3 regions of the Brevibacterium sp. OS20 genome follow, and region 2 is predicted to be linked to each of the others. Evidence: riboswitches for the same ligand, from Rfam matches in the RefSeq annotation. Region 2 holds a riboswitch; each other region holds the start of a gene.
What was found. A riboswitch is a leader RNA that binds a small molecule or an ion and turns the genes downstream of it on or off. The one in region 2 is predicted to bind thiamine pyrophosphate.
Positions count from the first base shown of each region.

Region 1 (3,242 bases), 1.6 Mb from region 2:
CTGGCTCTCGGCATCAACCTCATCCTGCTCCTCGGCGAGATCGATCTGTCTCTGGCGCAATTGGGCGGTTTGGCCGCCTCGCTGCTCGGTGTCTTGGTGGTAAGGCAAGGTGTGCCGCCGGCCTTAGCGCTGGTCATCATGCTGCTGCTCGGCCTGGTCGTCGGCGCGATTCAAGGTTGGTTCTTCGCCGTCGTCGGCATCCCGGCGTTCGTCGTCACCTTGGCCGGTCTGCTCGCGTTCACCGGTCTGACTCTGACGACATTGGGCACGCAGAAGAACCTGTCGATGTCGGACACCTTCGCCTTCGACTTCGCCAGCTTCTACTTTCCTGCGATCTGGGCCTATATCTTCGGCGCCGTCGCGATCATCGGCTTCGGCGGCGGCATCATCTATTCGAAGCTGCGCCGCCACCGGGAGGGTCTCAGCGCTCCGAGCTGGACCTCTGTGATCGTGCGGATCGTGTTGCTGGCCGCGATCGTGTTCGGGTTCCTCATCCTCGTCAATCAGGACTTCGGTCTGGCGATGCCTTTCTTCCTCATGATCGTCATTGCGATCATCATCGACCTCGTGCTGCGCAAGACCCGCTACGGTCGTTCCATCTACGCCGTCGGCGGAAAGGTCGAAGCTGCACGGCGTGCCGGCATCCGCGTGACCTGGGTGCGCATCAGCGTGTTCATGGCAGCCGGAGTGCTGGCCGCATTGTTCGGCTTCATCAAGACCGGTGTGACGACAAATGCGGGATCGACGCTGGTGAGCACGCAGGACCTGCTCAATGCGATCGCTGCAGCTGTCATCGGCGGCACCTCGCTGTTCGGCGGACGCGGAACCGCCTGGGCAGCCGTGCTCGGTGCTCTGGTCGTCGGTGCGATCAACAACGGTCTCTACCTCATCGGCTTCAACTCCGATGCACAGCAGATCATCACCGCACTTGTTCTGCTCACCGCAGTTGTCATCGATGCGCTCAGCCGCCGCGGTCAGAGGTACGTCGGGCGCGGGTAGTGGGGCGTTAAGCTCTCTCTGCCGACCGCTCGCCTTAGCGTCGAGCGCGCAATGCATAGCTTGATACAGCGACGTTGAGTCGAGCGGTCGGTGCTGAGCATCCAAGCAGAGTATGGAGTCGCCCGTGTCCGACCGGGCTGATACAGTCGGAGCCAATGACATGGGGTGCCTCATGAGGATCCGTTCGCACCAAGACGCTGCGCACGGAGGACACCGAGGCTGAGAGAACACCCATCGAACCTGATCTGGGCCATACTAGCGAAGGGATCGTCATGGTTGACTTCGACCTGCGTTCTGCGAATGCGCGTCTGCGCGCAAGCAATCCACTCATCCAGTGCATCACGAACACCGTCGTGCAGCAGTTCAGCGCCAACGTGCTCCTGGCCATCGGCGCCTCCCCGGCAATGCTCGATCACGAAGCAGACGCCGGTCAGTTTGCCGGGATCGCCAGCGGAATCCTCGTCAACTTCGGAACCGCCTCGAACCACCAGCTGCTCGCCGCCGATGCCGCCATCGACGTCGCCAACACCGCCGGAAAACCCTGGGTCCTCGACCCCGTAAGCGTCGGCGCCGTCGACTTCCGCACCTCCCGCATCCGCCGCGCCGCCGCCGATCACCCGACCGCCATCCGCGGCAACGCCTCCGAGATCGCCGCACTCGCCGGAGTCGGACTCGGTGGTCGTGGAGTCGACTCCACCGATGAAGTCGACGCCGTCCTACCCGCTGCCGCGAAGCTGGCCCGAGAGACCGGTGCCATCGTCGCCGTCTCCGGACCCACCGATGCCGTCGTCGCCCACATCGACGGCACTGACCACGTCGCCCGCATCTCAGGTGGACATGAGTTCATGCCGCTCGTCATCGGCACCGGCTGCTCACTCGGTGCCGTCACCGTCGCCTACCTGGCCGCCGCCCGAGCCGGACTCGCCGACCCCGACGCCGACGTCTCAGCCGTCAACGCCACTGAGCAGTCCGCGAACGGTGGGGACGCCTCGGCGAAGTTCGAAGCCGTCGTCGCCGCCCACGCCCACTTCGCGGTCGCCGGGGAACTCGCCGCCGATGGTGCGAAGGGGCCCGGCAGCTACTCGGTGAACTTTCTCGACGCACTCCACACCGTCGACGGTGACCGACTCGCACAGGCGAGAATCGGCCTCGACACGCTCACCGCCGGCGAAGGCGTCCAGGCATGACCGCCGGATCCGCCCACATCGCCGACAACCCGGCTGACGACGGCGCGACCGCGAACGACCGAGACGGCTCGGCCGACCGCTTCGCCGGAATCGACACGCGCCTCTACCTCGTCACCGACTCCGCGCAATGCGAGGCCGCCGGCCGCAGCGTCGCCGAAACCGTGCAGGCCGCCGTCGCCGGGGGAGTGGGCATCGTCCAGGTCCGCGACAAAGACATCGACGATGCAGGCTTCTATTCGCTCACCCGCCAGGTCATCGCCGCCGTCGACGCCGCCACCCGCGACACCGACCGCACGGTCCCCGTCGTCCTCAACGACCGCGTCGAGGTGGCCCGCCGCCTCATCGACGAAGGCGAGAACGTGCACATCCACGTCGGCCAAACTGACACCACCGTCGCCGAGGTGCGCGCCGCCCTGGGTGCGGAACCGCTCATCGGTCTCTCGGCCGCGAACAGCGACGAATTCGCCGCCGCCCGAGACTCCGGAGTCGTCGACCTCGTCGGCATCGGACCGGTCTTTGACACCTCCACGAAAGCAGACGCCCCCGGCGGAATCGGACCGGACCGCCTCGGGGAACTGGTCGCAGAAGCGGGCATCCCCGCGGTCGCGATCGGCGGCATCAACGCCGATCGTGCCCCTGACCTGCAGGGACGTGGGCTGATCGGGATCTGCGTGGTCTCGGCGATCTGCATGGCCGACGATCCGAAGACGGCAGCAGAGGAGCTGCTCGCCGCATACGCCGGGAGTGCACAGTGACAACCCGCCCGCCGATCACCCTGTCCATCGCCGGCACCGATCCCTCCGGCGGTGCCGGAATCCATGCCGACCTCAAGACCTTCACCGCGCGGAAGACCATGGGCACGACCGTCATCACCGCCCTCGTCGCGCAGAACACGCACGGTGTGTCCCGCGTCTATCCGATCGACGTCGATTTCGTCGCCGATCAGTTCGACTCCGTGCTCGGCGACCTGCCCGTCGATGCGACGAAATCGGGGATGCTCGGCAGCCGTGACCTCGTCGAACTCGTCGTCGATCGCGCCGCCGAAGGCCGGCTCGG
Region 1 covers NZ_CM166367.1:3,034,047-3,037,288, reverse strand. Annotated here, with positions in the region: gene ACVZTU_RS13620 (sugar ABC transporter permease) at 1-999, shown strand, start outside; TPP riboswitch at 1,151-1,284, shown strand; gene thiM (hydroxyethylthiazole kinase) at 1,272-2,186, shown strand; gene thiE (thiamine phosphate synthase) at 2,183-2,941, shown strand; gene thiD (bifunctional hydroxymethylpyrimidine kinase/phosphomethylpyrimidine kinase) at 2,938-3,242, shown strand, end outside.
Region 1: another riboswitch for thiamine pyrophosphate. It lies ahead of thiM (hydroxyethylthiazole kinase); the one in region 2 lies ahead of thiC (phosphomethylpyrimidine synthase ThiC).

Region 2 (3,242 bases):
GTCAGCGCATCTCCCAGCTCCTACCACGCGGTGGACACCGCGGCGAAACGCCTGGAAGAGGCCGGTTTCTCCCGCCTCGACGAGTCCGTTCCCTGGGCGCTGACGCCCGGAACCGGGCACTACGTCATCCGCGACGGCGCGCTCATCGCGTGGATGAATCCCACCGTCACCGAGGCGGCTCCCCGGTTCCGCGTGTTCGGTTCCCACACCGACTCCCCGGCGTTCAAACTCAAACCCGGCGGCGAGTTCACCGCCGAAGGCACCCGGCAGGTCGGGGTGGAGATCTACGGCGGGCCGCTGCTGAATTCGTGGCTCGATCGTGAGCTCGCGTTCGCGGGTCGGCTCGGCCTCGCCGACGGCAGCATCGTGCTCGCCCGCACCGGGCCGATCGCCCGCATCCCGCAGCTCGCGATCCACCTCGACCGGCAGGTCAATGAGGGTCTGACCTTGGACAAGCAGCGTCACACCGCTCCCGTCATCGGTCTGGCCGACCTCGCCGAGGCGGACATCATCGAACTGCTCGCCGCCTCTGCCGGGGTCGATGCCGAGTCCGTCGTCGGCCACGATGTCTACACGATTCCCGTTCAGGAGCCGGCCCTCTTCGGTGCCGCCGAGGAGTTCTTCGCCTCGCCGAGGCTGGACAACCTCCTGTCCGTCCACGCCGGCGTCACCGCGCTCACCCAGCTCGATGCCGACGGGCTCGACGGCATCCCACTGTTCGCGGCGTTCGATCATGAGGAGATCGGGTCGAATTCGCGCTCGGGCGCGTGCGGTCCGTTCCTCGCCGACGTCACCGAGCGCATCGTCGCCTCCTTGCTGCCGCAGTCGACGCGCAGCGATTATCTCGCGTCGATGTCCACCTCGGTGTGTGTCTCCTCCGATGCCGGGCATGCTGCCCATCCGAACTATCCCGAACGGCACGATCCGCATGTCCGCCCCCGCCTCGGCGGCGGTCCCCTGCTCAAGCTCAACGCTCAGCAGCGCTACGCCACGGATGCGGTGGGCACCGCCGTGTGGTCACGGGCGTGCGCGGCCGCCGGGGTCGAGTACCAGGATTTCGTGTCGAACAATGCGATGCCCTGCGGGTCGACGATCGGACCGCTGACCGCGACCCGGCTGGGCATGACGACCGTTGATGTGGGCCCGGCTCTGTACTCGATGCACTCGGCACGCGAAATGGTCGCGGTCTCCGACGTCGTCGCCCTCGGCGCCGCTGCGAAGGCGTTCCTCCAGGGCGGCTGACCCCATTCCCGTCGCTCAAGGAGCCACGGTTGTCCTCACTGCGTCAGTCGTGATAGGAATGGCACGACCCCACGGGAGCCCGCTGCAAGGGCTGAGATCGGACTGGATCGTCCGAGACCGTAGAACCTGATCCGGTTGATACCGGCGTAGGAAGTGAGGACTGCAGATGACTGCATTCACCCCTGAAACACCTGCCCCTGCCACGACTTCGTCTGACGCAGATTCGCACGACCAGTTCACCCTCGAGCAGTATCCGACGCATTCGCCGGCATGGGTCGAGGACGAGGAACACGACATCCGCGTTCCCGTGACCCGCATCGAGCTCGAGGACTCGAACGGTCGGGCCAACGATCCCGTCGACGTCTACCGCACCGTCGGGCCGGGCAGCATTCCGGAAGAGGGACTGCCCGCTCTGCGATTCCCGTGGATCGAGAACCGCCTCGACACTGAGACGTATGACGCCCGCGGCCACCGCATCGCCGATGACGGTCGTGCCGCCGTCCGCCGAGGTGCCCCGTCGCAGCAGTGGAAGGGACGCAAACCGGTCCCCCGTCGGGCCAAGTCCGGCCGCACGGTGACCCAGATGCACTACGCAAAGCAGGGCATCATCACCCCGGAGATGCGGTTCGTGGCGCTTCGCGAGCAGTGCGATGTCGAACTCGTGCGCGCCGAGCTCGCCTCCGGTCGCGCGATCATTCCGAACAACATCAATCACCCCGAATCCGAGCCGATGATCATCGGCAGGGCGTTCCTCGTCAAGATCAATGCGAACATCGGCAATTCCGCGGTCACCAGCTCCATCGCCGAGGAGGTGCAGAAGCTGCGGTGGGCCGCGAAGTGGGGTGCCGACACCCTCATGGATCTGTCGACCGGCAATGACATCCACACCACTAGGGAGTGGATCATCCGCAATTCGCCGATCCCCATCGGCACCGTCCCGATCTATCAGGCGCTGGAGAAGGTCGACGGCGATGCGAACGCGCTGACCTGGGAGATCTATCGCGACACCGTCATCGAGCAGTGCGAGCAGGGTGTCGACTACATGACCGTGCACGCCGGTGTGCTGCTGCGCTACGTTCCTCTCACGGCTGACCGGGTCACCGGGATGGTCTCACGCGGCGGGTCCATCATGGCCGGCTGGTGCCTTGCCCACCACGAGGAGAACTTCCTCTACACCCACTTCGATGAACTCTGTGAGATCTTCGCTCGCTACGATGTCGCTTTCTCGCTCGGCGACGGACTGCGGCCGGGTTCTATCGCCGATGCCAATGATGCCGCCCAGTTCGCCGAGCTCGACACTCTCGCCGAACTCACCGAACGCGCGTGGGCCCACGACGTCCAGGTGATGGTCGAAGGGCCCGGGCACATTCCGCTTCACCTCGTGCGGGAGAACGTCGAACGTCAGCAGGAGCTCTGTCACGGTGCGCCGTTCTACACCTTGGGTCCGCTGGTTACGGATATCGCGCCCGGATACGACCACATCACCTCGGCGATCGGGGCGACGGAGATCGCCCGCTACGGCACGGCGATGCTCTGCTACGTCACCCCGAAGGAGCATCTCGGGCTGCCCGACCGTGACGACGTCAAGACCGGGGTGATCACGTACAAGATCGCCGCGCATGCCGCCGATATCGCGAAGGGCCACCCGGGGGCGACGGCCCGCGATGATGCGCTGTCGAAGGCTCGATTCGAATTCCGGTGGCGGGACCAGTTCGCCCTCGGCCTCGATCCGGAGACCGCCGAGGCGTTCCACGACGAGACGCTGCCGGCGGAACCGGCGAAGACCGCGCACTTCTGTTCGATGTGCGGTCCGAAGTTCTGCTCGATGCGCATCTCCCAGGACATCCGCGATACCTACGGCAGCGCCGAGGCGCAGGAGGCCCTGGCGGGAATGCAGCAGAAGAGCCGCGAGTTCCTCGCATCGGGCGGAGAGGTCTACCTGCCCGATCCGACCGTCGGCCTGCGGGAAGGCTGAGTCCGGCTCCGGGCCGGATCCCGCC
Region 2 covers NZ_CM166367.1:590,737-593,978, reverse strand. Annotated here, with positions in the region: gene ACVZTU_RS02540 (M18 family aminopeptidase) at 1-1,242, shown strand, start outside; TPP riboswitch at 1,305-1,413, shown strand; gene thiC (phosphomethylpyrimidine synthase ThiC) at 1,409-3,217, shown strand.

Region 3 (3,242 bases), 1.1 Mb from region 2:
TCGGCTGGTGTCCCATCGGGGTTCAGCTCCCGTCCGGTGACGTCGGCGATGAGGTCGAGCGCCGAGGTGGCACCCGGCAGCTCATGGCGAGCGCCGTTGAGGACGATGGTCGGTGAGTGTTCGTGGTCGGTCATGAGATGCTCCTCATCGGGTAGGCACTGGTGTGGTCTGTGGTGAAGCGGTGTGGGGACACGGACTCGAGCGTCCCGTCAGGAGGCCAGTCGGAGGCGACGCCCAGGGCGAGCTCGGCACCGAGCCTGCCGCCGAACGGGGCCAAGAGGATGCCGTGGCGGAAATACCCGGTGCTCACGATGCAGCCGGGATCGATGCGGCCGATCATCGGCAGGTCGTCCGGAGAACCGGGCCGGGCACGGGTGGTGATATCGGTGATCTCCGCGTCGAGGATGCCCGGGACCAGTCGCTGCCCGTCGGCGAGCAGCCGGTGAATCGCCCCGGCCGGAGTGCCGGAGAGTCCGTCCTCACGCGAACTGGCACCGAGCACGATCTCGCCGTCCGGGCGAGGAACCAGGTAGACGGGGCGACCATTGACCAGCCCGCGGATGGTGCGGCTCAGCAGCGGAGTCGCCTTCGCGGAGGCGCGCAGTCGCAGAACATCACCCCAGACCTCACGCAGAGGCAGCTGCGGGGCACCGACGAACGCGGACACAGCGCTGCCGGCGCAGATGATCACCTGATCGGCCTCCAACCGGCGGCCATCGCCCAGTGCGACTCCCACAGTCGTATCGCCGTCCTTGATCAGGCTGGCCGCCCGCTGGCGAATGAAGCCTCCTGAGTGAGAGGACAGGACAGTCAGCAATGCGGCAGTGAGCCGACGGGGGTCGATCGAGTGATCGCCTGGAATGTGCACGGCCCCGGCGACGGCAGGCGACAACGACGGCTCAACCCGGCGGGCAGCACTGCCGGTGATGAGCTCGGTGGCGAAACCGGACCGCGACTGTGCATCGCGCAGCTCCCGCAGAGCCTGCAGATCAGCTCGGTCACCGGCGCACACCAATGTTCCGGCATCCGAAAAACCGAGATCGCTGCCAGCGGCGCTCGCCACCTCGGCGGAGAACTGAGGATACATCTGCGCGGAGGCTCGCATCAGCGGGTACAGGGGAGTCTGCCCCCAGACCACCTCGGCGGCGGGAGCGAGCATCCCTGCGGCAGCATGGCTCGCACCCTGAGCGGGCGCAGGATCGATGATGGTGACTTCGGTACCGAGGCGGCGCAGATACCAGGCCGTGGACAGGCCGATGATCCCGGCGCCGACGACAATGACTCTCACAGCTTCTCCCTCCGGCGGCATGATCCGCATCAGGTCTGACGGTCGGCTCTTACGCCCTCTCAGCCTCGTTGGGAGGCTCCCGCGAACTCCTCTACTCTATGACCATGACCACACAGATGCCACCGCGCACCGCAGCGCGGCAGACGAAGAGAGCCTGGAGAGAGGCACGACTGGCAGAGGCGAAGCTCTACCTGTGCACCGATGCCCGGACCGGTCAGGGCGACCTCGCCGAGTTCCTCGACGCCGCCTACCGTGGAGGTGTCGACATCATCCAACTGAGGGACAAGAGCCTCGAGGCCCGCGCCGAGATCGCGGCATTGGAGGTCCTCAAAGATATTGCCGCCCGTCACGACAAGCTCTTCTCAGTCAATGACCGTGCCGACGTTGCGCTGCTGACCGACGCCGACGTCTTCCACGTCGGTCAGGGCGACCTCACCAGTGCTCAGGCCAGGGCTGTGCTCGGACCCGATGTCATCCTCGGCCGCTCGACCCATTCCCTCGAGCAGGCGCTCGCCGCCGAGGCGGACCCGGAGACCGACTATTTCTGTGTCGGGCCGGTCTGGGAGACCCCGACGAAGCCGGGCCGCGCCTCTGTGGGGACGGCGCTGCTGACCGCCACCGCCGCCGAGGCGGCCAAACCGTGGTTCGCGATCGGCGGTATCGCGACCGGGGAGAGGCTGGACGCGATCCGGCAGGCGGGCGCGAGGCGTGCCGTCGTCGTCCGTGCGATAGCCTCGGCTGAGGATCCCGCTGCGGCCGCGCGGGAGCTCAAGGAGGAGTTGGAATGACCCAAGCAGCTGACAGAGCATCCGAGGGAATCGGTGCTGGCGCTGACCTGTCGGTTCTCATCGCCGGGGCGGGGGCGACCGGCGGAGCGTTCGGCACCTATCTGCAGGAGGCCGGACGCGATGTCACTTTCCTGCTCCGGCAGGCACGGGCGGAGACGGTCCGCGCGGAGGGACTGCGCTTCACTGCACCCGGTGATGATCGGACGAATCAGGTCGATGTCATCACCGCTGAGGAACTCACAGCCGCATCACGAACCTTCGACCTCGTCATCGTCGCGGTCAAAGCGGGTGGACTCGACTCGGTCATCGCCGATATCGGACCGGCTGTGGGCGAGCAGACGACGATCATTCCGTTCCTCAACGGCATGGCTCAGATCGAGAAGCTGCAGAGCAGATACCCCGGACAGGTGCTCGGAGGGTTCGTCAAGATCGTCGGCACCATCAGGGACGGAGCCGTCGTCCAGCTCACCGACCTGGCCGTGATGACCATCGGAGATCTCCACGGCGCCGAAGTGCCCACACGCATCTCCGAGGCGCTCGATGTGCCCGGATTCAAACTCCAGACCGTCGATGGAATCATCGACGGGCTGTGGGAGAAATGGATCTTCATCGCCGCGGCAGGAGTCGTCACCTGCCTGTTCCGCGCCCCGGTCGGAGCGATCATGGAAGCCGGCGGCAGATCGCACGTGTATGCCATCATCGATGAACTCGAAGCCGTGGCGGCTGCGGCAGGACACCCGGTGTCGGAAGCCTCCCACGCCATGACTATCAAGATGCTCACCGAGGACGGTTCCGCCTTCACCTCATCCCTCTACCGGGATGTGACGGCAGGGCTGCCGAGCGAAACGGAGCACATCCTCGGCGACCTGTCGATCAAGGCGGAGGATCTGGGAGTGGCGACTCCGCTGCTCGACCTCACACTTGTGCAGCTGCGGGCAGGGGAAGCCCAGAAGCGGCTCTGACTTCGGCAATGCCGGTGCGCAGCATCGCCAGATACGGCTCCTGCGGCTGAGCGTGTTCGACGTCTGACGAACGATGCGCGGCGGTGAACGTGACCATCGGGACACCGTCGACATCATCGAGGACGAGCAGCGTCTCGTACCCGCCCGGACCCAGAGAGTGGGAGCTGCCGGCTGCCAGATCGAAGACGAGGCGTTCCAGCGGAC
Region 3 covers NZ_CM166367.1:1,698,844-1,702,085, forward strand. Annotated here, with positions in the region: gene thiS (sulfur carrier protein ThiS) at 1-134, opposite strand, end outside; gene thiO (glycine oxidase ThiO) at 131-1,288, opposite strand; TPP riboswitch at 1,278-1,381, opposite strand; gene thiE (thiamine phosphate synthase) at 1,393-2,076, shown strand; gene ACVZTU_RS07535 (ketopantoate reductase family protein) at 2,073-3,038, shown strand; gene ACVZTU_RS07540 (DedA family protein) at 2,992-3,242, opposite strand, start outside.
Region 3: another riboswitch for thiamine pyrophosphate. It lies ahead of thiO (glycine oxidase ThiO); the one in region 2 lies ahead of thiC (phosphomethylpyrimidine synthase ThiC).